One region of the Streptomyces sp. NPDC057486 genome, then DNA from elsewhere that is predicted to be linked to it. Evidence: riboswitches for the same ligand, from Rfam matches in the RefSeq annotation. Region 1 holds a riboswitch; each other region holds the start of a gene.

Region 1 (4,883 bases):
TACCGAACCATGCCCGGGCGTACGCGCGGGCCGACGCGCGAGGGTCCTCGGCGGCGCAGATGCCGGAGACGGCGGCGGCTCCGGCCGCCCCTGAATCCCGCAGGAACGGCAGGTCGGCCGGGGTGACGCCGCCGATGGCCACGGCGGGCAGGCCGCTGAGCCGGGCGAGGCGGGCGAAGCCGGCATGGCCGAGTGGGGCCGGGGCGTCCGCCTTGGTCCGGGTCGCGTGCAGTGCGCCGATGCCGACGTGGTGGACGCGTGCCGGATCCTCGGCGGCGGCGCGCAGTTGATCGGGGGTGGCCGCGCTCAGGCCCAGCACCGCGTGCTCCCCGATCATGTCGCGCACGGCGGCCGGCGGTAGATCCGACTGGCCGACGTGAACCCCCGTCACGCGTGCGCCGGCGGCTCGGGCCGCCAGGTACACGTCCACCCGGTCGTTGACGATCAGCGTCACTCGTTCGGGCAGGACGTCGGCCACCTCCAGCACCGTACGCAGGAACCCCCTCCCGGTGGCGTGCTTCTCCCGGATCTGCACGGCAGTGACGCCTCCGGCCACTGCCAGGGCGACGGTGTCGGCCACGCTCCGGCCGCGGGCCGTGCACTGGGCCGTGTCCGTAACCAGGTAGACCGACAGATCCACCGGTGTCGTGGTCACGAGAGAGCCGCCCGCTCGGCGAGGTCCGCTGCCCCCAGCGCGGCGAGCGCGTCCAGGAACGCGACGGCGAAGCTGCCGGGGCCGGAGGCCTCCTTCGCGGCCGGTTCGGCGGCGACCGTGTACGCGGCGACGGCGGCCACCACCGCGGCGAACCGGTCCTCGTCGACTGCTGCGAAGGCTGCCATCACCGCACCCAGCGCGCAGCCGCCACCTGTCACCCGGGTCAACAGGGCGTCCCCGTTGGCGATCCGGGCGCTGCGAACCCCGTCGGTGACGAAGTCCACGGGTCCGGAGACGGCGACCACACAGTCGGCTGTACGGGCCAGCTCGCGTGCTGATTCCTCGGCGGCCTCGACGCCGTGGGAGGAGTCCACGCCGCGGCCGCCGTCGCACGCGCCCGCGAGCGCGATGATCTCGGACGCGTTGCCCCGGATCACCGTCGGTCGCAGCTCCAGGAGCTCGCGTGCCAGCGCGGTGCGCACCGGTAGCGCGCCGACCGCCACCGGGTCGAGGACCCACGGGGTACCGGCCGACGTCGCTGCCCGCGCGGCCTCGACCATGGCGGAGCGCTGCTCCGCATGCGGGGTGCCGAGATTGATCAGGACACCCGAGGCGATCCGGGCGAACGGGCCGGCCTCCTGCGGAATGTCGACCATGGCCGGTGAGGCGCCCAGCGCCAGCAGGACGTTGGCGGTGAAGCCCGTGACCACCGAGTTGGTCAGGCACTGAACCAGAGGGGAGTCCGCCCGGACGCGGGCGAGGGCCTGCGGGGCGAAGGCGGTGTGATCGGCGGATGTCGGGGGCATGGGATATCGCTCCGTGGGGGGGAGGGGAGGGGGTGTTCGGACGCCGGGGCCGGCGGCAGGTCAGTCCTGCGGGCGGGGGCGCAGCCGCAGCGGCGCGTAGACGGCGAGCGCGACGAGGAACGCCACGTAGTACGAGAGGTCGGCGCCGTGCAGGGCGGCCGCCACCGGACCCACGTACAGACTGGTGTCCATGAACGGCACGGCCGCGGCGAAGGCGACGGCGAAGGCCAGCAACGGGGCCCATCCGGACTGCGGCCGGGCGGTCTCGGCGGCGAGGTCGATCGCGGCGCCGCCCCGTGCTCGGGCCCGTGCGAGCCAGTCGACGATGACGATCGCCACGAACCCGGGAATCCAGTAACCGACGAACAGCAGCACGTTCTGGAAGCGGGCAGTGGTGTCGGCAGCGTGCATCCACAGCACCAGGGGGAAGCCGAGCACGGCGGCGAGGGCGGCGGCCGCCGGGCGCGGGAGGCGCACTCCGACGGTCTGCAGGGCCAAGGAACCGCTGTAGTCGTTCATGGCGTTGCTGCAGAGGGCCGCCAGTGCCACGGCGAGCAGTCCGAACGCACCCAGCGCGCCACCGCCCAGCAGCTTGTCCACACCCGCGGCGGTCTGGTCCGTCAGTACGGACGCGCCCAACAACCCGAGGGCCTGTACCGCCACGAAGGACACCACAAGGCCCAGCAGCGTGAACCAGAACATGCGTGGGCGTGAGGCGGTGCGTGGCAGATAGCGGCTGAAGTCGCTGGCGTACGGAGCCCAGGACAGAGTCAGGCTCAGCGCGATGGTACTGGTCAGGACGAACGCGCCGGCCTGGTCGGCGCCGTGGGCGGTGCCCGAGCCGACCGGGTGGACACCGTCGAGCAACCGCCAGGCGATCAGTGCGAACGCGGCCGCGAGCACGAAGGTCATGACGATCTGAAGCCGGTGGATGGCCTCGTAGCCCAGCACACCGAGGGCGCCTTGGGCCACCATCATGGCCAGGACGCCGAGCCAGAACGGCCAGCCGCACAGTCGCGCGAGCGCGTCCCCGCCGAACAGCCCGATCAGCGCGTCCCAGGCGACCGAGGACAGCCACTGCAGAATGCCGGGTACCGTGACGGCCCGGCCGAAGGCGAGCCGGGCCAGCGGCAGTTGCCCGGCGCCGGTCTGGCTCCCCCAGGTACCCAGGTAGGCGGTGGGCACCGCGCCGAGCACGGTGCCCAGCACGACGGCGACGAGCGCGGTGGCGAAGTCCAGGCCGAGGGCGATGCCGACAGTGCCGGTGAACACACCGGTCATGGTCAGGTTGGGAGCGAACCACACGGTGAACAGGCGCCCGGGACCGCCGTAGCGGTTGCTCTCGGGGACCGGCTCGATGCCGTGCGTCTCGACGCGGAGGTCGCCGGGGGCCGCCGGCATCCGCCCGTCGAAGACGGTCTGCCGGCCGTCGGCGGGCAGCCCGCCGGAAACATGCGTCAAAGGCATGGAAGACATCCCTCCGCCAGTACGAACTGGTTCAGGTTCGACGGGTGTGATCTCAGCCCTCGGGTGGGGCACCCCGTGTCCGGTACGACGGACAGACTAGCCCCATCCCTGTGAACACCTGTGCGCAGGAGTGCGTGGCAACGACGCGGTGGGTTCGTCCGTGGCGCCGATGCACGGTCGGCTCACGGAGGCCTCTGCCGGAGCGTCACAACGCCGGAGCCGGCGCTTCGACAGGAGAAAGAGCCTGCTCGGCCCATATGGTCTTGCCGTCGCGGTCGTAGCGGGCGCCCCAACGGGAGGCGAGCTGGGCCACCAGGAACAGGCCGCGGCCGCCCTCGTCCCCGGTGCGTGCGCGGCGCAGATGCGGGGCGCTGAGGCTGCCGTCGGAGACTTCGCAGATGAGGGCTGCGGCGCGGATGAGACGCAGGGCGATGGGGCCGTGCGCGTGCCTGATGGCGTTGGTGACCAGCTCACTGACCATCAGCTCGGTGGTGAAAGTGAGTGGTTCCAAGCCCCACGTGGCGAGCTGACGGGTAGTGAGGTTGCGGGCGTGGGCGACCTCCGCGGGGTCGACCGGCAGTTCCCAGGAGACGACCCGGCCCGCTTCCAGCACACGGGTGCGGGCAAGCAGCAGGGCAGCGTCATCGGATCGGTGCTCCGACAGCAGGGAGGCCACTACGGCATCGCAGAGCTGTTCGAGCGGTCGGGTGGGGCCGGCCATGGTGCGGGACAGCCGGTCGAGCCCGGCGTCGACATCCCGGCCGGGTGCTTCGATGAGGCCGTCCGTGTAGAGCGCCAGGACAGAGCTGTCCGCGAGACGGCGTTCAGCGGTTTCGAAGGGGAGACCGCCCAGCCCCAGGGGCGGTCCGGGCGGGATGTCGTCGAGGATCTCCACCGCGCCGTCGGGCTGCACCAGGACGGGTGGCGGATGACCGGCGCGCGCGAACGCGCAGATGCGCGAGACGGGGTCGTAGACGGAGTACAGACACGTGGCGCCCTCGCAGTCGGGATCCTCCTCGATGAGACGGATGACGAGGTCGTCGAGCTGGGTGAGGACCTCGTCGGGAGGGAGGTCGAGGTCGGCCAGTGTATGGACGGCGGTGCGCAGCCGCCCCATGACGGCCGCCGCGTGCAGGCCGTGGCCGGTGACGTCTCCGACGACCAGGGCGACGCGGGCTCCCGACAGGGGCAGGACGTCGAACCAGTCCCCGCCCGCTCCGGCGTGCGCGGCGGCCGGCAGATACCGGTGGGCGGTCTCGACGGCGGGGAAATCGGGTAGATCGTGCGGCAGCAGGCTGTGCTGCAGGGCCAGGGCGGTGTTGTGCTCGCGGGTGTAGCGGCGGGCGTTGTCGATGCATACCGCGGCGCGGGACGAGAAGTCCTCGGCGAGGGACAGGTCCCCTTCGTCGTAGGGCCGAGGATCCCGGTTGCGGCCGAAGGTGGCAACGCCCAGCGTGATGCCGCGAGCCCGCAGCGGCACCACCATGTACGAGTGGAAACGGAACCTGCGGATCTTCTCGGCCCGCCGGGTGTCATGGACGAACCACTCGTCGGGGTCCAGTTTCCGCACCAGGACCGATTGCCCGGTGGCCAGGCTCCGGACCTGTGGAGTGCCCGGGTGGAACGCCACTGCCTCGCCCACCACGAACACGGCCTCCGGGGCGTGGTCGCGGATGGAGCGGAGTCCCGATCGGCGCGCACGCACCCCTCCTGCCACCGGCCCGGGGGCCGGTTCCTCGCCCCGCACCGTTGCCTCCAGCAGGTCGATGGCGACGAAGTCCGCGAGTCCGGGAACTGCCGCGTCGGCCAGTTCCTGCGCCGTGCGCTTCACGTCCAGCGTGGTGCCGATGCGCACGCCGGCCTCGGTCAGCAGCGCCAGCCGCTGCTGGGCCTGATAGCCGTCGGTGATGTCGACGTACATCTGGCACATGCCCAGGACGCGGTCGGCCGGGTCT
Region 2 (4,883 bases), on a different contig from region 1:
CCACTGCTCGTCGCAGCCGCCGCGTGCGCAGACCTGCAGGCGCCCGCCGGTCGGACTGCGCGGGAAGGTGACGTCGGTGCTGGTGGAGCCCCCCTGCCGACGCCCAGCCAAGAGGCGTCCGCACGAAGGGGATTGGACACCGGCACCCGTCACGGATCCGTCGGCTTCCTACTGACGCACCGTCGATTTCAGCGGTACGGAGGGATCGGCCGCCCGCACCGGATCGAGCCGCGCCCCCGCCTCGATGAGCTTGCGCCCCTGGGCCAGGTCGCGTGGCCGGCCGACGGCGAGGACGGCGACCAGCGCGCCGTCCCGCAGCCACAGCACCGACCAGGCGGCACCGTCCGGGTCGCCGCGCCACAGCAGCGTGTCGGCACCCCCGTGATGGCCCGCGTACTGCACGAACCGGTCGAACTGCTCGGACCAGAAGTACGGCACGGGGTCGTACGTGAGCGGCTGCGGCGCCCCGCCGGATCCGGCGCCGATGATGTTGGCGGCGGCGGTCCGCGGCCCCTGGACGGCGTTGTCCCAGTGGTGGACGAGGAGGCGCGCGCCGTACCGCGCGGAGGGGAAGGAGGCGCAGTCCCCGACGGCGTACACATCGGGCAGCGAGGTGCGCAGCGCTTCGTCGGCGGTCACCGATCCGTCCGGTCCGAGCGCGATGCCGGAGCCGGCCAGCCAGGCGGTGGCGGGCCGGGCACCGATCCCGACGACCACCGCTCCGGCCTCGAGTGCGCGGCCGTCGGCGAGGACCACGCGGCCGGGCTCGATGCGGGCCACCGGGGCACCGGTGAGGAGTTCGGCGCCGCTCTCCCCGTACCAGCGGGCCATCGGGGCGGCGACCTCGGCGGGCAGGACGCCCGCGAGCGGCCGGTCGGCGGCCTCGACGACGGTGACCTCGCAGCCCGCGGCGCGGGCCGCGGTGGCGAACTCCGCGCCGATCCATCCGGCACCGACCACCACGACGGTGTGCTGCTCACCGAGGACCGGCCGCAGCCGTGCGGCGTCGTCGAGAGTGCGCAGCAGATGGACGCCGCGCACACCCTCCGAGCCCGGGAGCTCGACCGGTTCGGCGCCGGTGGCGATGACCAGGACGTCGTACGGGACGGGGCCCGTCGGGGTGTCCAGTTCGTGCGCCGCGGACCGCACGCCGGTCACGTCGCGGCCCAGTTGCAGCTCGATGTCGAGCGCCTCGAAGTCGATGTCGAAGGCGGAGTCCTCGGCCTTGCCGAGCAGCACCGCCTTGGACAGCGGCGGCCGGTCGTAGGGCTGGTGGGGTTCGGCTCCGATCAGGGTGACCGGGCCGGTGAAGCCCTGTTCCCGCAGGGCCACGGCGGTCTGCACACCGGCCATGCCCGCACCGACGATGACGATGCGGCGCTCGGTCCGCCGGTCCGGCTGCTCAGTCTGCTGCTCGCTCACCTGTCCACCTTAAGCATCTGACGATCCGTCAGCCAGACAGTTCCTCGACCACACTCGTCCCGCTGCCCTCCTGCGACTCCCACTCCCACCGCTCGTCCAGCCGCACCCGGCCGTCCGCGAGGTCGACGACGGTGGAGATGCAGTGTCCGGAAGATGTCGTTCCGTCCTGCTTCAACTGGACGTACCGGAAGTCGAGTCGATCGGCGGTCCTGGTGCCGACGAGATGGCCCCGGACCACGTCGCCGCCCGCGTACTCGGCCCAGATCCGGCCGTCCGCCTCGTGGTACGTGAAGCGGGTACGGGTGCCGACCTGGCCCGGCGCCTGGTCGGCGACCGGCGAGAGGACGAGTCCGTCGAGCGAACGGGCCACGGTGACTGCTCCCTTACAGGGTCCGGGGAACGGGGTCTAGGGTGGCCACCGTAAGGCACTCGCGGGAGCCCGGACGCACCGGGCTGAGAGGGAGGCTGGGCGGCCTCCGACCGTACGAACCTGATCCGGGTCATGCCGGCGAAGGGAGGGGCTGGACGCCCATGCGTTCTTCCGGGAACACATCCGTATCCGCACAAGGATCCGACGTCCTCGTCATCGGGGGCGGGATCATCGGTCTGGTGACCGCCTGGCGGGCTGCGCAGCACGGTCTGCGCACCGCGGTCGTCGACCCCGAACCGGGCGGCGGGGCCGCCCAGGTCGCGGCCGGGATGCTCGCCGCCGTCACCGAACTCCACTACGGCGAGCAGATGCTGCTCGGCCTCAATGTCGCGTCCGCCGCGCGCTACCCGGCCTTCGCGGCCGAACTGGAGGCGGCGAGCGGCCAGGGCATCGGCTTCCGCACCTGTGGCACCCTGGCGGTCGCCCTGGACTCCGACGACCGCGCCCATCTGCGGGAGCTGCACGCGCTGCAGCAGCGTTCGGGGCTGGAGTCGGAGTGGCTCACCGGCCGTGAGTGCCGCCGACTGGAGCCCATGCTGGCGCCGGGCGTACGCGGCGGTCTGCGGGTCGACGGCGACCACCAGGTCGATCCCCGCCGGCTGGCCGCCGCACTGCTGACGGCCTGCGAGCGGGCCGGTGTGGTCTTCCACCGCGACTGGGTGGAACGCCTCGGCGTGAGACGGGGCCGGGCCGCCGGAGCCGTACTCGCGGCCGGTACGGAGCTGGTCGCCGACCAGGTCGTACTCGCCGCGGGCAGCCGCAGCGGGCGGCTCGCCGGGCTGCCGGACGAGGTCGTCCCCCCGGTGCGGCCCGTAAAGGGACAGGTGCTCCGGCTGACGGTGCCCGCCGCGTACGCGCCGTTCCTCACCCGCACCGTGCGGGCCGTGGTCCGGGGCAGCCACGTCTATCTCGTCCCGCGCGAGAACGGCGAGCTCGTCGTCGGCGCGACCAGCGAGGAGATGGGCTGGGACACCACCGTCACGGCGGGCGGGGTGTACGAGCTGCTGCGCGACGCCCACGAGCTGGTGCCCGGCATCACCGAACTGCCGCTCACCGAGACCCGGGCCGGCCTTCGCCCCGCCTCCCCCGACAACGCCCCGCTGCTCGGCCCCACCGCCCTGCCCGGCCTCCACCTCGCCACCGGCCACCACCGCAACGGCGTCCTGCTGACCCCCGTCACCGGTGACGCCATGGCCGAGCTGTTGACCACCGGCGAGCTGCCGGCCGTGGCCCGCCCCTTCGCCCCCGGACGGTTCGCACCCGCCCCGGTACCGCCTTCCTCCTCCGTACGTCAGGAGCAGCCCGCATGACCGACTCCCTTCCGCTCACCGTCTCCGTGAACGGCGATCCCCGTTCGATCGCCGCGGGCACCACCCTGGAGACCCTTGTCGCGACTCTGACGGCGGCGCCCTCCGGGGTTGCCGCGGCTCTCAACGAGACCGTCGTCCCGCGCAGCCGCTGGGCGGACGCCGCCCTCGCCGACGGCGACCGGATCGAAGTCCTCACCGCCGTCCAGGGAGGCTGACCATGTCCGACGATCTCTTCGCCCTCGGCGGCACCACGTTCGGCTCCCGCCTGATCATGGGAACGGGCGGGGCGCCCAGCCTCGACGTACTCGAACGCTCCCTGACAGCATCCGGCACCGAGCTGACCACCGTCGCGATGCGCCGCCTCGACCCGACCGTGCAGGGCTCGGTCCTCTCCGTCCTCGAACGTCTCTCGATCCGCGTCCTGCCGAACACGGCGGGCTGCTTCACCGCGGGCGAGGCCGTGCTGACCGCCCGGCTGGCCCGCGAGGCGCTGGGCACCGACTGGATCAAGCTGGAGGTCGTGGCCGACGAGCGGACTCTGCTGCCCGACCCGATCGAGCTGCTGGACGCCGCGGAGACCCTGGTGGACGACGGGTTCACCGTCCTGCCGTACACCAGCGACGACCCGGTGCTCGCCCGGAAGCTGGAGGACGTGGGATGCGCGGCGATCATGCCCCTCGGCTCCCCCATCGGCTCCGGGCTCGGCATCCGCAACCCGCACAACTTCCGGCTGATCGTCGAGCAGGCCCGGGTTCCGGTCATTCTCGACGCGGGCGCCGGGACCGCCTCGGACGCGGCGCTCGCGATGGAGCTGGGGTGCGCGGCGGTGATGCTGGCGTCGGCTGTGACCCGGGCGCAGGAGCCCGAGCTGATGGCGGCCGCGATGCGGCACGCGGTGGACGGCGGGCGCCTGGCGTACCGCGCGGGCCGGATCCCGCGGCGCCACTTCGCCGAGGCCTCCTCACCGGTGGAGGGGCGGGCGGTGCTGGACCCGGAGCGGCCGGCGTTCTGAGCGCGCGCTCCCGGGTCCGTACGGTACTGAAGTGCATGTCCCTGTCACGGCTCGGCTGCAGTACGGCCCCGGGATCGCCCCGGCCCGCCAGTCGTGTCCGCGCCGGCTCGTAGACTCGACTGCGTGGATATGACCCTCCAGGACCCGCTTGTCGGGCAGCTGCTCGACGGCCGTTACCGCGTCGATGCCCGCATCGCCGTGGGCGGGATGGCCACGGTCTACCGGGCCATGGACACCCGGCTCGACCGGGTGCTCGCCCTCAAGGTGATGCATCCGGCGCTCGCGACCGACGTCTCGTTCGTCGAGCGTTTCATCCGCGAGGCCAAGTCGGTGGCCAGGCTCGCGCACCCCAATGTGGTCGCCGTCTTCGACCAGGGCGCCCAGGGGGCGTACGTCTACCTGGCGATGGAGTACGTCGCGGGCTGCACGCTGCGCGACGTCCTGCGCGAGCGCGGCGCCCTGCAGCCGCGCGCCGCCCTGGACATCCTGGAGCCGGTCCTCGCAGCGCTCGGAGCCGCACACCGGGCGGGGTTCGTGCACCGCGACATGAAGCCGGAGAACGTCCTGATAGGGGACGACGGCCGGGTGAAGGTCGCGGATTTCGGCCTCGTGCGGGCTGTGGGCTCCGACACCAACACCACCGGATCCGTCCTGGGCACCGTCTCCTACCTCGCCCCCGAGCAGATCGAGCACGGCACGGCGGACACCC
Region 3 (4,883 bases), on a different contig from region 1:
ATGCTTCGGCTGATCTTCATCGAGCAGAACTTCGGGCCGCACATCGAACAGAAGTGGGCCGTCTTCGCCGGCTCGGCCGGCAGCGTCTCGTCGTGGAACTCCCGCGCGGTGTCCGGGTCGAGTGCCAGGTTGAACTGGTCCTCCCAGCGGAACTCGAACCGCGCGTCCGACAGTGCGTCGTCCCAGTCCTGCGCCCCCGGGTGCCCCTTGGCGAGGTCCGCGGCGTGGGCCGCGATCTTGTAGGTGATGACGCCCGTCTTCACGTCGTCCCGGTTGGGCAGGCCCAGGTGCTCCTTGGGCGTCACGTAACAGAGCATCGCCGTCCCCCACCAGGCGATCATCGCCGCGCCGATGCCCGAGGTGATGTGGTCGTACGCAGGGGCGATATCGGTGGTCAGCGGGCCGAGCGTGTAGAACGGCGCCTCCTCGCAGATCTCCTGCTGGAGGTCGATGTTCTCCTTGATCTTGTGCATCGGGACATGGCCCGGGCCCTCGATCATGGTCTGGACGCCGAACCGCTTGGCGACCGAGTTGAGCTCGCCCAGCGTGCGCAGTTCCGCGAACTGCGCCTCGTCGTTGGCATCGGCGATCGAACCGGGGCGCAGTCCGTCGCCCAGCGAATACGTCACGTCGTACGTCGCGAGGATCTCGCAGAGCTCCTCGAAGTTCTCGTACAGGAACGATTCCTTGTGGTGCGCCAGGCACCACGCGGCCATGATCGACCCACCGCGGGATACGATCCCGGTCTTGCGCCGGGCGGTGAGCGGGACATACGGCAGCCGCACGCCGGCGTGGACCGTCATGTAGTCGACGCCCTGCTCGGCCTGCTCGATCACGGTGTCCTTGTAGATCTCCCAGGTCAGTTCCTCCGCCCTGCCGTCGACCTTTTCGAGGGCCTGGTAGAGGGGCACGGTGCCGATCGGCACGGGGGAGTTGCGGAGCACCCACTCACGGGTGGTGTGAATATTGCGGCCGGTGGAGAGGTCCATGACCGTGTCGGCGCCCCATCGCGTCGCCCAGGTCATCTTCTCGACCTCCTCCTCGATGGAGGAAGTGACCGCGGAGTTGCCGATGTTGGCGTTGACCTTCACCAGGAACCGCTTGCCGATGATCATCGGCTCGATCTCCGGGTGGTTGACGTTGGCCGGCAGGACCGCCCGGCCCGCCGCGATCTCCTCGCGTACGACCTCGGGTTCGACGTTCTCCCGGATCGCCACGTACTCCATCTCCGGGGTGATCTCGCCCCGGCGGGCATACGCGAGCTGGGTGACGGGCTGCCCGTCACGGCTGCGGCGCGGCTGACGCGGACGGCCGGGGAAGACGGCGTCGAGGTTACGCAGTCCGCCGCGCGGCGAGGTGTGCTTGAGCCCGTCGTCCTCGGGGCGGACGGGGCGGCCCGCGTACTCCTCGGTGTCGCCACGGGCAATGATCCAGTTCTCGCGCAGGGGTGCGAGACCGCGACGTACGTCGGTTTCGGTGGCGGGATCGGTGTACGGCCCCGACGTGTCGTACAGCGTCACGTCCTTGCCGTTGGTGAGGTGCACCTTTCGCACCGGCACCTGGAGGTCCGGGCGCGGGCCCTGGACGTATCCCTTGTGCCAGCCGATGGACTTTCCGGCCTCGTCGCTCTGATTCGAGGCAGGCGTGCGTGCGTCCGATGTGGTCATGAGACCTACTCCCTACGCCGGCATTACCCGGTAACAGGTTCGGCGGTCGGCGCAGCCTGTCCCGTACGGATGTACGGATATCAGCGCCCTCTCAGCCCGGTGCTCCGAGCTCCCGCGTGTGCAAAGGTGCCACCACGCTAGCGCCTGTTCCGGCGTGCTGGACAGAGGGCCTGTAGCTTCTTGCGATGATCGCCCGGTGACGTCCCTCCAGAGCCCCCCCGAATCACAGGACCATCAGCACGGGCATTCGCACAGCCATGGCCCCGCTGCACCGGTCTCCAAACATCTGCGCAAGGTCATCGCGGCCGTGCTGATCCCCTTCGCCACGGCGGTCGTCGTCGGCCTGATGGTCCTCTGGCCGGGCGGTGCACCCGCGCACGAGCGCACCGGTGTCGGTTTCGACCGGCAGACCCAGCAGGGCAAGGTGGTGAGCGTCGACAAGGTCGACTGCAAGGACGTGAACGCCGCGCAGACACCGGTCACGGGCGGCACCACCACGCCATCGGGGGGCGCGGGCGCCGGCCAGGAACCAGGTCTGTGCGAGAAGGCCACGGTCGAGGTGACGACCGGGCACGACAAGGGGCGCACGTTCGTCGAGATCGTTCAGCCCGATGCCCCCCGGCAGCTGCGCGAGGGTCAGGGGGTGGTCGTGGCGTACGCCCCGGACGCGCCCCATGACCTGCAGTACTCCGTGACGGATGTGGACCGGAAGTTCCCGATGGCACTGCTGGCCGGGATCTTCGCTCTCGCAGTGGTCGTCGTCGGCAGAATGCGTGGGTTGATGGCGCTGGTCGCGCTCGCCGTGTCGTTCGCCGTACTGACCCTGTTCATCCTCCCCGCGATCCTGCAAGGGTCGAATCCGCTGCTCGTCGCAGTCATCGGGGCCAGCGCGATCATGCTCATCGCGCTCTACATGTGCCACGGTCTGACCGCCCGTACCTCGGTCGCGGTCATCGGCACGCTGATCTCACTGCTGCTGATCGGGCTGCTCGGTTCGCTCTTCATCGGCTGGGCGAGCCTGACCGGGAACACCGACGACAACACCGGTCTGATCCACGGCCTCTACCCGCACATCGACATGAGCGGCCTGCTGCTGGCCGGCGTCATCATCGGTTCGCTCGGTGTGCTCGACGACGTGACGGTCACCCAGACATCGGCGGTCTGGGAGCTGCACCAGGCGGACCCGGCCATGGGTGCGCGAAAGCTGTACCGGGCAGGGATCAGGATCGGTCGCGACCACATCGCCTCGGTGGTCAATACGCTGGTACTCGCCTACGCGGGCGCCGCGCTTCCCCTCCTGCTGCTGTTCTCGATCGCGCAGAGCAGCGTGGGGGCGGTGGCCAACAGCGAGTTGGTGGCGGAGGAGATCGTCCGGACGCTGGTCGGCTCGATCGGACTGGTCGCCTCGGTGCCGGTGACTACGGCGCTCGCGGCACTGGTCGTCTCCGCGGACCGCACAGGGCTCGGCGCGGAAGCAGGAGCTTCGGCACCCGTGCGGGGCGGGAGGGGCCGGCGTCGCAGGGCGAGGCATTGAGCACCTCGACGCGGAGCACATATCACCCGTTCGGCAGATACGACGTTCGATCGGCCGGTGGGCCGTGCACGCAGTCTTCCTCAGCCGGCGTTCTGTTCCTTGGCCAGGATCCGGCCCAGCGCCTCTTCCAGGCTGCCCTCGAAGTCACTCAGCGTGCACTCCTGCCCGAGGGGCACGAGCTTGTCCGTGCGGTCGAGAAACGCGACGAGTGGCGCTGTACCGGCCCTGAACAGGGCGCGATCCGTCCCGACCTGCAGCCGGATGTGGACGTCGGAGAGCCCCTCGGGCTCCGTGGGACTGATGTGCACATCGCCGTCGCCGCTGGGGCTGTTGAGGCCGTCCAGCAACAGCTCGCGGCCGAAAGCCCAGGTGACAGGGGCGTCGCCGGGCAGGTGGAAGGTCATCCGGATCGCATACGGATCGCCCACCTCGTACCGGAGTTCCACCGGGATACGGAATGAGAGCTCCTCGGAAACGAGAAAACTCATCATGACCTCAGCTTGAACCGACTCGCGCATCGTCCAACCCCGCAGTAGATGAATCTGGCCAGGAACGATCCCCCCTGGCCCTATTGACGCCATCGTGGTGCACGCGATAGCAGATCACAAGGAGTGATTTTTCAGATACTGATAGAGAACACGAACGAACGCAAGAGGCTCGCCACTTCACTTCGTAGTCGTTCGACTGCGGGGAGCAATCGATCTTCTTGGTCGAGTGGCATGGAAATCGCCATGGCGGCTGCAGTGAATCCGGCCGTGATCGGGATGGCCGCGCAGACCGTCCCCAGGGCGTACTCCTGTCGTTCGATGACAGGTTCCATTCGCTCCAGCGACCTCAAGCGCTCAAGAAGCGCCGGTCGGTCCCGCAACGAGTAGCGGGTGCGCGGCTGCACGGGGTGACGGTCCAGATGGTCCTCACGGGCCTTCTCGTCGAGCCGGCTGAGCAGACACTGGCCGAGCGCATGAGCATGCCCGGTCTCCCGGAACGAGGCCCACTCGTCCACCGTGGGTGCCGGGGGGGCGTCGGCGACCGCGATGAGTTCGATCTCACCCTCGCGGTAGACGGCGCAGTAGACCGGCGCGCCGATGATGTCGCGCCAGCGGGCCAGCGACTGGGTCATTCTGCTGCGACGATTCTGCAGACAGCCGTCGTCGACGAGCCGCTCAGCCGCAGTACCGAAGAGGAAGACGCCGTTCTCGCGGCGCAGGTAGCCCTCGTGAGTGAGGGTGCGCAGCAAGTGATAGGCGGTAGGAAGTGGAAGTCCTGCTTCCCGTGCGAGCTGCTTCGCGGGCGCCCCGTCCCGATGGGCGCCCACAGCCTCCAACAGCCTCAACGCCCGCTGAACCGAACCGATCAACGTCGGAACAGCGGTGCTCGATGCCGTGGTCAAAAGTCACCCCCAGGCATGGCGACGGGCGGTCGGCCCGTCCGTGGGGGCCGCCCCCACGGTCCTACCGCAAACCTGAGGTCCGGAGCCCGGACGTACGCGCAATCCACTGGTCACAGTGGTGACGGACAGTTAATTCCCAGGTGGCGGCAGCGGACAGCCACTGTATCGGCCGTGTAAGCAGGGGGCGTCTTTTCGTCCTGCGCTTAGCCCAGCTGGGCTAATTGCCCGACTGGTGACCGCCCGCCCCTACCAGTCGCCGCGCGAGGACGAGGAGGACATGAACTTCCGTACG
Region 4 (4,883 bases), on a different contig from region 1:
GGGCGAGTCCATGATCAAGCGGGATCTCGGGATCAAGGACATGGGCACGCTGCTGCCCGGTCACGGCGGGATCATGGACCGACTGGATTCGCTGCTGCCGACCGCTCCGGTGGTCTGGCTCCTGCTGGTGCTTTTCGTCGGCTCCGGCTGAGAAGTCGGGCCGCCACCGTCCCGACCTGCGTTTCTCCATGTGAGGGTCCGTTGTCCACAGGACGGCGGGCCCTCACTCGTCTGTCCGCGACGCACAGTCGCGCCACCAACCTGTCCGGACAGTCCCTCAGGTCGCGCCGTACTCGTGTGGTCGGCCGCCCTGCCACTCCACCCACCGGGGGTCGTCCAGCACGTCATCGGCGTCCGGCAGGCCGGCGCGGCGGAGGAACTCGACCACGTCGGCGTCGCTGCGGGCGAGGCCCGCGGTCCGAGCGCGGATCGTCACTCGACGGCCACCCGCTCCTGCTGCTCGGTGCACGACGATCGGTGCGTCGCGCGTGTCCTCGGGGTCCGGCAGCTCGCGGCTCAAAGCACTCCTCGCTCTCTTGGCTCTGTCGGGTCGGCAGTACGGGCACGGGCGGGTGCCGATGGAGGCAGGGCGGGTACCCCTGTGTGCCTCAGCCCGGCATTTCTCCGGTTCGGCATGGCGCGACCGGTTCGCCCAGCTGGTACGTCTGGCACTCGCGAACGATGCGCGGGCGATCCGGGCGAGAGCAGTTTTCGGACACATATTCGATTCTAGGGTGCGGTGGGTCGTTGTGCGCACCACCTGTCTGTGGTGCGATCGGTCACTGTCCTGCGCGCGGCCGGGCCGTCCGTGGGTCGTCAAAAGGCCGTCGACGTCGACTGACGACGGCCGACGTCGACCGGGCTCGTGGGCCCCTCGTCCCTCCTGGGCCGGTGGAGGCCTCTACCGCCACGGCGTGTCTGCGACACTGGACGGACCATGCCTAAGCCCGGAGAACTCACTTTCGTCGCGCCCCGCGGAGCCAAGAAGCCACCGCGGCACCTCGCCGACCTCACGCCCGCCGAGCGCAAGGAAGCCGTCGCCGCGATCGGCGAGAAGCCGTTCCGCGCGCAGCAGCTGTCGCAGCACTACTTCGCGCGGTACGCGCACGACCCGGCCGAGTGGACCAACATCCCGGCCGGTTCGCGGGACAAGCTCGCCGAGGCGATGTTCCCCGACCTGATGTCCGTGGTCCGGCACATCAGCTGCGATGACGACACCACCCGTAAGACGCTGTGGAAGCTGCACGACGGGACGCTGGTCGAGTCCGTCCTGATGCGCTACCCGGAGCGGGTGACCATGTGCATCTCGTCGCAGGCCGGATGCGGGATGAACTGCCCGTTCTGCGCGACGGGGCAGGCCGGTCTGGACCGCAACCTGTCGACCGCCGAGATCGTCCACCAGATCGTGGACGGCATGCGGGCGTTGCGTGACGGAGAGGTTCCGGGCGGGCCCGCGCGGCTCTCCAACATCGTCTTCATGGGCATGGGCGAGCCGCTCGCCAACTACAAGAGGGTGGTCGGCGCGATTCGCCGGCTGACCGACCCGGAGCCGGACGGTCTCGGTCTCTCGCAGCGCGGCATCACCGTCTCCACCGTGGGCCTGGTGCCGGCCATGCTGCGCTTTGCCGACGAGGGCTTCAAGTGCCGTCTCGCCGTCTCGCTGCACGCGCCGGACGACGAGTTGCGGGACACGCTCGTGCCGGTGAACACGCGCTGGAAGGTACGCGAGGTGCTGGACGCGGCGTGGGAGTACGCGGAGAAGTCCGGCCGCCGGATCTCCATCGAGTACGCGCTGATCCGCGACATCAACGACCAGGCCTGGCGCGGTGACCTGCTCGGCCGGCTCCTCAAGGGCAAGCGGGTCCATGTGAACCTGATCCCGCTCAACCCGACGCCCGGCTCGAAGTGGACCGCCTCCCGGCCCGAGGACGAGAAGGCGTTCGTCGACGCGATCGCGTCCCACGGAGTGCCCGTCACCGTGCGGGACACCCGCGGCCAGGAGATCGACGGGGCCTGCGGGCAGTTGGCGGCATCCGAGCGCTGAGGCCGAAAGGGCCCGTGTAACCTGGGCCGGAAATCAACTTCATATTCCGACAGGGGAGCGCCACAGCGCTGAGAGTGCGGCACCGAGGACAGGTTGGCCGCAGACCCTCTGAACCTCGCCCGGGTCATTCCGGGTAGGAAGTTCGGTCATCAACTCATGCTGTTGCGCCCTGCCCGCTTCCACAGGGGCAGGGCCGCGTCTCTTCCTGGTCAAAACCCAGGAGGAATTCATAATGAGCACCACCCGCACCACGCGTGGGACCAAGCGGCTCGCGGCGACGGCCGTCGCCGCCGCGCTCGGCGTCACGGCACTTGCCGGCTGCGGCAGTTCCGACGACTCGGCCTCGGGGGCCGGCGACACCAAGGGCTCCGGTTCGAAGACCGTGACCCTTGTCAGCCACGACTCGTTCAACGCCTCCAAGGACGTACTGAAGGCGTTCACGCAGGAGACCGGCTACACGGTCAAGGTGCTGAAGAGCGGTGACGCAGGCGCCGCTCTCAACCAGGAGATCCTGACCAAGGGTTCCCCGCGCGGTGATGTGTTCTTCGGCGTCGACAACACGCTGCTCTCCCGCGCCCTCGACAACGGACTGTTCACTCCGTACGAGGCGAAGGGCATCGACCGGGTCTCGGCCGACTCCCAGCTGGACGCGGCCAAGCACCGGGTCACCCCGATCGACACCGGTGACATCTGTATCAACTACGACAAGAAGTACTTCGCCGACAAGAAGCTCGCGCCGCCGAAGACCTTCGACGACCTGGCGAAGCCCGCGTACAAGAACCTTCTCGTCACGGAGAACGCCGCGACCTCGTCGCCCGGTCTCGGCTTCCTCCTCGGCACCGTGGCCACCTACGGCGAGAGCGGATACCAGGACTACTGGAAGAAGCTGAAGAGCAACGGCGTGAAGGTGGTCGACGGCTGGGAGCAGGCGTACAACGAGGAGTTCTCCGGGTCCGCGGGCGGCAAGAAGGCCAAGGCGGACCGGCCGCTCGTCGTCTCGTACGCCTCCAGCCCGCCGGTCGAGGTGCTCTATGCGAAGCCGCAGCCGAGCGAGGCTCCGACCGGCGTCGCGACCGGGACGTGCTTCCGTCAGATCGAGTTCGCCGGTCTGCTGAACGGCGCGAAGAACGAGGCGGGCGGCAAGGCGCTGCTGGACTTCCTGATCAGCAAGAAGTTCCAGGAGGACATGCCGCTCAACATGTTCGTGAACCCGGTCACCAAGGACGCGAAGCTGCCGGAGCTCTTCACGGAGTTCGGCGCGACGGTCGACAGGCCCGCCACAGTGGCCCCGGACGCCATCGCCAAGAACCGTGAGCAGTGGGTCCAGTCGTGGTCCTCGCTCGTAGTGAAGTAGCGAAGACTCCCGTACGCGGTCCGGGCGCGGGCGGGAAGGGCTCGCGCGACCGGACCCGGCTGGCGGCCCCCCGGCGCGCAGGGGCGTGGCGGGGGAGCGTGGTGCGGCTCGGTCTGATGGCCGTGCCCGTCGCGTTCTTCGCGCTGTTCTTCGCCCGTCCCGTCGTCGCGATCGTCGGCCGCGGGCTGAAGGCCGACGGCGCCTGGCAGTTCAGCCGGATCGGCGAGGTGCTGACCAGGCCGGACATCCTCGACGTCCTCTGGTTCACCACCTGGCAGGCCCTCGCGTCGACCGCGCTGACCCTGCTGATCGCGCTGCCCGGCGCGTATGTCTTCGCCCGCTTCGACTTCCCCGGCAAGGAGGTGCTGCGGGCGGTCGTCACCGTGCCGTTCGTTCTGCCGACCGTCGTCGTGGGGACGGCCTTTCTGGCGTTGCTGGGGCGCGGCGGTTTCCTCGACGAACTGGCGGGTGTGCGTCTCGACACCACGGTGTGGGCGATCCTGCTCGCCCATGTCTTCTTCAACTACGCGGTCGTCGTGCGGACCGTCGGCGGGCTGTGGTCGCAGCTCGACCCGCGGCAGGAGGAGGCTGCCCGCGTGCTGGGCGCCGGGCGGTTCGCGGCATGGCGGCGGGTCACTCTGCCGGCCCTCGCGCCCGCAGTGGCCGCCGCCGGGCTGATGGTCTTCCTCTTCACGTTCACCTCCTTCGGGGTGGTGCAGATCCTCGGCGGTCCGGCCTACTCCACGCTGGAGGTCGAGATCTACCGGCAGACCGCCCAGCTCCTCGACCTTCCGACGGCCGCCGTGCTGACGCTGGTCCAGTTCGCCGCGGTCGGCGCGATCCTGGCCGTGCACGCGTGGACCGTGCGGCGCAGGGAAACGGCGCTGAAGCTGGTCGATCCTGCGCAGACCTCCCGCAGGCCGCGCGGCACCGGGCAGTGGGCGCTGCTCGGTGGGGTCCTGCTGACCGTGCTGGTGCTGATCCTGCTGCCGCTCGGTGTGCTCGTGGAGCGTTCGCTGGACGCCCCCGGCGGCTACGGCTTCGGCTACTACCGCGCCCTGCAGTCCGTGGAGGCGAGCGGCAGCACGTTCCTGGTCGCGCCTCTCGAAGCGATCGGGAACTCACTGCGGTACGCGCTGGTCGCGACTGCGATCGCGCTGCTCGTCGGCGGGCTCGCGGCGGCCGCGCTGACGCTCCCCCGGTCTCGAACGGACTCGGCCGGGGGGAACCCCCTGGCCGGGCGGCTGGTCCGCGGTTTCGACGCGCTGCTGATGCTGCCTCTCGGGGTGTCCGCCGTCACCGTCGGCTTCGGCTTTCTGATCACCCTGGACAAGCCCCCGCTGGATCTGAGGACTTCGTGGATCCTGGTGCCGCTTGCCCAGGCGCTGGTCGGCGTTCCCTTCGTCGTACGGACGATGCTGCCGGTCCTGCGGGCGGTGGACGGGCGGCTCCGGGAGGCGGCGGCGGTGCTCGGGGCGTCGCCGC

The links. A riboswitch is a leader RNA that binds a small molecule or an ion and turns the genes downstream of it on or off. The one in region 1 is predicted to bind thiamine pyrophosphate.
Region 2: another riboswitch for thiamine pyrophosphate. It lies ahead of thiO (glycine oxidase ThiO); the one in region 1 lies ahead of ACFU6I_RS08970 (purine-cytosine permease family protein).
Region 3: another riboswitch for thiamine pyrophosphate. It lies ahead of thiC (phosphomethylpyrimidine synthase ThiC); the one in region 1 lies ahead of ACFU6I_RS08970 (purine-cytosine permease family protein).
Region 4: another riboswitch for thiamine pyrophosphate. It lies ahead of ACFU6I_RS29645 (thiamine ABC transporter substrate binding subunit); the one in region 1 lies ahead of ACFU6I_RS08970 (purine-cytosine permease family protein).

What each region holds. Positions count from the first base shown of each region.
Region 1 is NZ_JBHVEE010000012.1:80,057-84,939, reverse strand. It holds gene thiE (thiamine phosphate synthase) at 1-655, opposite strand, end outside; gene thiM (hydroxyethylthiazole kinase) at 652-1,461, opposite strand; gene ACFU6I_RS08970 (purine-cytosine permease family protein) at 1,522-2,928, opposite strand; TPP riboswitch at 2,920-3,014, opposite strand; gene ACFU6I_RS08965 (SpoIIE family protein phosphatase) at 3,134-4,883, opposite strand, start outside.
Region 2 is NZ_JBHVEE010000074.1:31,399-36,281, reverse strand. It holds gene ACFU6I_RS29410 (peptide-N4-asparagine amidase) at 1-153, opposite strand, end outside; gene ACFU6I_RS29405 (NAD(P)/FAD-dependent oxidoreductase) at 169-1,353, opposite strand; gene ACFU6I_RS29400 (hypothetical protein) at 1,451-1,792, opposite strand; TPP riboswitch at 1,844-1,956, shown strand; gene thiO (glycine oxidase ThiO) at 1,954-3,162, shown strand; gene thiS (sulfur carrier protein ThiS) at 3,159-3,377, shown strand; gene ACFU6I_RS29385 (thiazole synthase) at 3,380-4,174, shown strand; gene pknB (Stk1 family PASTA domain-containing Ser/Thr kinase) at 4,298-4,883, shown strand, end outside.
Region 3 is NZ_JBHVEE010000027.1:70,441-75,323, forward strand. It holds gene thiC (phosphomethylpyrimidine synthase ThiC) at 1-1,667, opposite strand, end outside; TPP riboswitch at 1,660-1,793, opposite strand; gene ACFU6I_RS15605 (YibE/F family protein) at 1,864-3,201, shown strand; gene ACFU6I_RS15610 (SsgA family sporulation/cell division regulator) at 3,282-3,719, opposite strand; gene ACFU6I_RS15615 (IclR family transcriptional regulator) at 3,821-4,591, opposite strand; gene ACFU6I_RS15620 (DUF5326 family protein) at 4,838-4,883, opposite strand, start outside.
Region 4 is NZ_JBHVEE010000075.1:31,809-36,691, forward strand. It holds gene ACFU6I_RS29630 (phosphatidate cytidylyltransferase) at 1-151, shown strand, start outside; gene ACFU6I_RS29635 (hypothetical protein) at 278-520, opposite strand; gene rlmN (23S rRNA (adenine(2503)-C(2))-methyltransferase RlmN) at 938-2,044, shown strand; TPP riboswitch at 2,086-2,202, shown strand; gene ACFU6I_RS29645 (thiamine ABC transporter substrate binding subunit) at 2,277-3,398, shown strand; gene ACFU6I_RS29650 (ABC transporter permease) at 3,515-4,883, shown strand, end outside.